Regions from separate parts of the Serratia sp. CoH_134_PS_4 genome, predicted to be linked through region 1. Evidence: predicted binding sites of a transcription regulator. Region 1 holds the regulator's gene; each other region holds the start of a gene.
What was found. Region 1 encodes CRP, which controls carbon source genes, mostly activating them, when cyclic AMP is high. Its sites were predicted from a motif close to ATGTGANNNNNNTCACAT; they were not measured.
Positions count from the first base shown of each region.

Region 2: a site for CRP is predicted at 1,424-1,441, ahead of AC2FCQ_RS03155 (YjcB family protein). Genes of this name have one in related genera too.
Region 3: a site for CRP is predicted at 1,290-1,307, ahead of aaeR (HTH-type transcriptional activator AaeR). Genes of this name have one in related genera too.

Region 1 covers NZ_JBXWKI010000009.1:46,935-49,205, forward strand. Annotated here, with positions in the region: gene AC2FCQ_RS15330 (OsmC family protein) at 1-314, opposite strand, end outside; gene crp (cAMP-activated global transcriptional regulator CRP) at 694-1,326, shown strand; gene AC2FCQ_RS15340 (YccS/YhfK family putative transporter) at 1,381-2,271, shown strand, end outside.
Region 2 covers NZ_JBXWKI010000001.1:691,850-694,120, reverse strand. Annotated here, with positions in the region: gene AC2FCQ_RS03165 (oligopeptide/dipeptide ABC transporter ATP-binding protein) at 1-109, shown strand, start outside; gene AC2FCQ_RS03160 (ATP-dependent Clp protease proteolytic subunit) at 196-882, opposite strand; gene AC2FCQ_RS03155 (YjcB family protein) at 1,070-1,351, opposite strand; gene mrdA (penicillin-binding protein 2) at 1,646-2,271, shown strand, end outside.
Region 3 covers NZ_JBXWKI010000005.1:239,878-242,148, reverse strand. Annotated here, with positions in the region: gene AC2FCQ_RS10915 (zinc ribbon domain-containing protein) at 1-24, shown strand, start outside; gene AC2FCQ_RS10910 (hypothetical protein) at 21-398, shown strand; gene aaeR (HTH-type transcriptional activator AaeR) at 361-1,272, opposite strand; gene aaeX (p-hydroxybenzoic acid efflux pump operon protein AaeX) at 1,706-1,909, shown strand; gene aaeA (p-hydroxybenzoic acid efflux pump subunit AaeA) at 1,917-2,271, shown strand, end outside.

The DNA of each region.
Region 1 (2,271 bases):
ACCGCCCGCTCAACGATTTTGTCGCTCAGATCTTTACCGCTCACGATAAAGTGCAGGTTGATATGGGTGAACAGCCGCGGTGCTTCTTCACGTCGTTCAGAAGTCAGCTTGACCTCGCAATCACGCACATCATTACGCCCTTTTTGCAGGATCGACACCACATCGATAGCACTACAGCCCCCTACCGACATCAGCACCATTTCCATCGGGCTGGGCGCTTTGTCGCCCGCATTGCCGTCCATCAACACCTGATGGCCAGACGCGGATTCACCCAGAAACGTTAACCCTTCCACCCACTTAACTCTTGCCTGCATACTGGTCACTCCGGTTAATTTCTTAAAATCAGGGTACGCTTTCGCATAGAAACTGGCAACGGAACCTGATGCTAATCATGCTGAAGCGAGACAACACAAGACACCCGCCTCACTCTGTGCTACAAACAGAGCCGCAATAAATCTTTCCGGGACACTGATTTCAGGGAAACTCCCAGGGAAAGGCTCCTTTACCGGTATGTTAACAGAATGTAGCTTGCAGCTCTCCCGGCAAGTTAATATGCTAGAGCGACAGCGTATATTTATGACACGCCTCAAAATCTGCTGATAGCCACCATTAAAACAACGGCGACAACAGGTTTTACAGGGAACTCTGACCCCTGTGACACAAGGCAGCGATAACAACAGAGGATAACAGCGAATGGTTCTCGGCAAACCGCAAACAGACCCTACTCTCGAATGGTTCCTGTCTCATTGCCATATCCACAAATATCCATCCAAAAGTACGCTGATTCACCAAGGTGAAAAAGCCGAAACGCTTTACTACATCGTCAAAGGCTCCGTCGCGGTGCTGATTAAGGATGAAGAAGGTAAAGAGATGATTTTATCCTACCTTAACCAGGGGGATTTCATCGGCGAGCTTGGATTATTTGAAGAAGGTCAGGAGCGTAGCGCCTGGGTTAGGGCGAAGACCGCCTGCGAAGTGGCTGAAATTTCCTACAAGAAATTCCGCCAGTTAATTCAGGTCAACCCGGACATCCTGATGCGCCTGTCAGCCCAGATGGCAAACCGTCTGCAGATAACATCTGAGAAAGTGGGTAACCTCGCCTTCCTGGACGTTACAGGCCGTATCGCGCAAACACTGCTGAACCTGGCGAAACAACCTGATGCCATGACCCATCCTGATGGTATGCAGATTAAAATTACTCGTCAGGAAATTGGCCAAATCGTCGGTTGTTCACGTGAAACCGTTGGCCGTATTCTGAAAATGCTTGAAGATCAAAACCTGATCTCCGCCCACGGCAAAACCATTGTCGTTTACGGCACGCGTTAATCACTGAAAAAACGGCGCGATGATTCGCGCCGTTTTTTTATGCCCCAAGTCATCATGTGGCGCAGACTGATTTACCACCCGGAAGTCAACTATGCACTGCGGCAAACGCTGGTGCTGTGCCTGCCAGTGTTACTCGGCCTGTTGAGCGGCCAACTGCAATACGGCCTATTATTTTCCCTGGTTCCTGCCTGCTGCAATATTGCCGGGCTAGACACCCCTCACAAACGCTTCTTCAAACGTCTGATCGTCGGTGGCTCTCTATTTGCACTCAGCAGCCTGCTATTACAGCAAGCATTGCTTTGGCACTTGCCGTTGCCGGTGTTGATGCTTGGCCTGGCACTGCTTCTCGGCGTCAGCGGTGAAATAAGTCCGTTACATGCCCGCCTGTTGCCCGCCTCGCTGGTTGCCGCCATTTTCTCCCTCAGTATGGCCGGTACAGTTCCGCTTTGGCACGCACCGCTGCTATACGTCGTGGGTACCGCCTGGTACGGGCTGTTTACCTGGTTTTGGTTCACGCTGTGGAAAGAACAACCGATGCGCGAATCGCTCAATCAGCTCTATTTGGAACTGGCGGACTACTTTGAGGCCAAATATTCGCTGCTGACCCAGCATACCGATCCACAGACCGCATTACCGCCACTGTTGATACGCCAGCAAAAAGTGATGGATCTGATCACCCTGCTGTATCAGCAGCTTAACTTTCTACCGCACGCCAGTAACCTCGAACAAAAGCGCCTACAGCGTACTTTTCAGGTCGCACTGGATCTGCAGGAACACATTACCGTCAGTCTACATCTGCCGGAAGAAGTGCAAAAACTGGTGGAGCAAAGCCAGGCCGAAGCCATCATCCGCCGCAATGCACAGGTGATTGCCGGCCGGCTGCGCACGGTGGCACACGATATTCTCTATCACCAGCATTCTCAGCGTTTCAATATGGACAATGAA
Region 2 (2,271 bases), on a different contig from region 1:
CTGTTTTTTCCGCGAGAGATGCCCGTATGCGGGGGAAGGGTGCCAACTGCCACAAAGTTTACGGGTGAATTTAGGGGGATCGGCGGTGCGTTGCCACAAGGTGGCATGATGCAGAACATTCACAGCGTTCCCTTTTTAAATTCAGGGGCGCTGTGAATATAGGGGTGTTGAACAGTGGCTCAGGGTGAAACGCAATCAGTTATTGGTTTCTTCATTCAAGATGTAATAAGACACTGGAACAGTTTCCATCTTATTGGCTTTGTCGGTCGTCATCTTCCTTGCCAATGCAGTATCGAGATTAATAAGTTGGCGGCCATCTTCATTGAACAGCATTTTACTTATTTCTTCATCATTATACGTGGTGCATTGTTTATATACGTTACGGAACAACGCATTGTAACCGTCAGAGAACTGCTTGATTTGCGCTATTTCGTTAGGCTTCAGATAGTCTTGCTTGATGTTTGACGCAGCCGCAGGATGCAGCATAAAGCTGGCGGCGGGCATGGAGAGTCTTTCTTTACCGGCACAATAGAACAGGGTTGCCGCTGAACCGACAAACGCCGAGTTAACCGTGGTAATGGGGACCGGCGAGCTCTTGACCGCTTCATAAGCCATGTAACCGCTGGCCATATCACCGCCGCCGCTATTGATATACAAATACAGGTGTTTTAACGCGGGGTAGCTGGCGTTAATTTCATCGATGGAGGCAATGAGTTCGGTGACACTTTTTTCCGTGACATCGCCGACATACAGGATTTTGGCGGATTCAACGTTATTGTTTTTTACATTGCTCTTTTTGACGACGGATACGGTCGCAAAAGAGGCCGTCGAAAATACCGTGGCGCAGAAAAGTGTTATTATTTTAAAGGTGTTTCTATGCATTTGAATATTCCTTATTCAATAAAGTGGTGCACTATTGTAAAACGAGTCGATGAACCGTTTTGGAATGAATCAGGTTGGTTTAGCGTTTATTTACCCCTACGAACAACGCGGAAAGAATATAACATCGAGGCCGGAGCCGATATTCACGGCAGGTAAAGCGCGTCGCACTCTACCTGCCGAGGCGATTTCAGGGCATGGGCCAGTCGACAGGCGTGTTGCTCACCACGTCGACATACATATCCCACGCGTTTGACCAAAATTGCACAAATCCTTCCTGGCTGACGCTGATGCCCATCAGGCCCATAACGAACCAACAGGTGGTGAATAGCCCCAGGCTGCTGAACATAAATGCCATACCGTTACGGCTGGTCTTACGGCACACGACATTTAGCTGGCTGGCCAAAAACATCATAACAGCGCTCAGTAACTCCCAGCGCATCATAATAAAACCTGTGGCTATGGTACTCATCGAACATGATCCTTGGTGGAAAAGCCGCACCCGGCGGTGCGTCGGGAAATCAGTGCGGGCAAGGGTAAATTAGTGTGATCTTCGTCACATTGTAGCATCGCTGCAAATCACTGCTCAATCCCTGAACGGGGGAAAATCGGCATTTGGTAACATTCAAACATGCTGAAACATTTATGCCATTTCATTAGCAACCTTTTCATGGGGACCGTTAGCCAATAACGCTATGCTTGCCGACTTTTCACTGCCCTGATTTATCTTGGGAAAATGTGACGTCAGACAGGTAACTTGCCACGTATGGCACTATTAAAAGATAAAATCCGTGACCATTCCGCTGAGGAAATGCTGTTTATCCGCCGTGCTGGCGTGGCGATGGTGTTGGTTGTCGCCTGTTTTGGCATTTTGATTGTTAACCTGTACCGTCTGCAGGTTAAGCAGCATGCCTTTTACCAAACGCGGTCCAACCAAAACGACATTAAAATGGTGCCAATTGCACCCAGCCGAGGGCTGATATTCGACCGCAATGGCATTCCTTTGGTGCGCAACATTACGCTGTACCAGATCCAGATTACCCCCAGCAAAATCGACAATATGGCTGCGCTTTTGCAGGCGTTGACGCCGATTGTCGATCTGACCCCCGAAGATATCACTGCTTTTCGCGATGAAATGCATCACAACGGCCGCTATAAACCGGTGACACTGAAAACGGGTCTGACAGAAACCGAGGTGGCACGTTTTGCGGTAAATCAGTATCGCTTTGACGGCGTGACCATTGATACCTATCAGCAGCGGGAATATCCCTACGGGGCCGAATTAGCCCATGTCGTGGGTTACGTCTCGAAAATCAATGACGGTGATTTAAAGCGGCTGGATAAAGCCGGTCTGAGCGAGAACTATGCCGCCGACCACAATATCGGTAAGCA
Region 3 (2,271 bases), on a different contig from region 1:
GCGGCTAGCGGAGGGCAGCCATGACGAAACGCGGAGGGAGTGCCATAGTGCTGTTGGTTGCCATGGCGTTATGGACGCTGTTGGCGTGGGGGGCTTCCGGTATCTTGGGCTGGCTGCCTGCACTGACGGGGCTGGCGCAGAGCGGGGCGGCCCAGTTAACGCCACCGTTTACCGGTTTGCTCAGCCTGGTACCGCAGACGCTGTTGGATACCGGGTTGCCCTTGTTGCAGCAGCTGGCGAGCGGGTTGGCAGGTTCTTTCCCGCGCCTGCTCACCTGGGCGGGATATGCCGTCTGGTTAATCTGGGGTCTGGGCATGCTGGTATTACTGGTACTGGGTACCTGGGCTCGTCGTGTTCTGCTCAACGATAGCCCTGATAGACCTCACCCACGCGCTTAAAGTAGTCGGTCAGGTAGTTGATGCACACCTGTACTTTGAGCGGCAGCTTATCTTTCTCGGTGTACACGGCGTACACCGGGCGAGGATCCGAATGATAACTTTTGAAAAGGATCTCGATCTCGCCGCGTTTGATCTCTTCGATCACCCACATCAGCGGTGCATAGGCAATGCCTGCCCCGGCTTTTAACCAGCGGATCATGGTCTGTGAATCATTGGTGACGAAACGCCCCTGCGGTGCAATACGTGTACTGATGCCTTCCGGTGCGATCAGTTCGAATTCACTATCCGGCCGCACGCTGTATTCCAACCAGGAAAAATTGACCATATCGCTCGGTTTTTGTGGTGTACCGTACTGGCTGAGATAGCTTTTGGCGGCACACACCACCATTGGCATTGAACCCAGTCGTTTGGAAAACAAGCTAGAGTCCTGCAGCGCACCCGTGCGAATCACCACGTCCAATCCATCAGCGATCAAATCCGGTGCCGGAATGCCGGTCACCAGGTTCACGGTCAGACCGGGATACTCTTTCAGCATATCGGCGGTCATGGTAGCCAACACGTTTTGCGCCATGGTGGATGAGCTGCCAATTCGTAGCGTGCCGGTCGGCGTATTGTTAAAGGCGTACAGCTGTTCGTGCACTTCGCTGACTTCCAGCAACATGCGACGACACCCCTGATAGTAAATTTTTCCGGCTTCCGTCAGGCCAATACTGCGCGTGCTGCGATTAAGCAGCTTAACCTGTAGCTCATTTTCCAGTTTGGAGACGGTCTGGCTGATAGATGAAACGCTCATATCAAGCTGACGTGCAGCCGCCGTAAACGACCCGCATTCAACCACTTTGGCGAATACTGACATCCGTTTTAGTCTTTCCATTATTCACTCTGGCTTAAAAGTGATTTAGATCACAGATTGTTGATGAGTTGATAGTAAGCAAGCTAATATAACGTAGTCGGGTGGAAAGACCTTACCAACGCGTGAGTGTGATCGGCAGCGTCATTGGGGCCGAACCCTCAGGTATCCTCGCAATTCCTATCGCGGATGTACGTTCCAGAGTTTACTCTTTTTTCAGGTTCCTGACCTGTCTGGGCCGGAATTTGTGGTGCGCGCACGCTAAAATGTAAAGAGAATGTGAATGGGAATATACCCTATAGCTTTCAAGTTGCAGCCAGGTGCCCAACTTGCTCATCCTCAGGCACTTACTTTAGTAAGTCACTGGGGTGATAGCGTGCAGGTAACAACGCTGCAACTTGAAAGATGACGGGTATAAAGGTTAATGCCCGGTGCAGTGAGTAATAAGGAAAAATTGATGAGTTTGCTTCCGGTTATGGTCATTTTCGGACTGTCGTTTCCCCCGGTCTTTTTTGAGTTGCTGGTTTCGCTAGCGCTGTTTTTTTTGCTGCGCCGGTTGCTGCAGCCCACCGGGATTTACGATTTTGTCTGGCATCCAGCGTTGTTTAATACCGCGCTGTATTGCTGTTTGTTCTATCTGATTTCATGTCTTTTCGTTTGAGGTCGCTGTGAAAAATTTTTCAATAAAAATAGCCCGAATCGCGATCACACTGATCCTGGTCCTGCTGGGGATAATCGCCATCTTCAAAGCGTGGGTGTTCTACACCGAGTCTCCCTGGACGCGAGACGCCAAGTTTACTGCTGACGTGGTCGCGATAGCCCCAGATGTCAGCGGTCTGCTCACCGACGTGCCTTTGGTAGATAACCAACTGGTGAAGAAAGGGCAGGTGCTGTTGGTGATCGATCAGCCGCGTTATCAGCAGGCATTGGCGCAAGCCAGCGCCGATGTTGCCTATTACCAGACGTTGGCAGCGGAAAAAAGACGTGAGGCTGGCCGCCGCGTACGTTTAGGTGTGCAGGCGA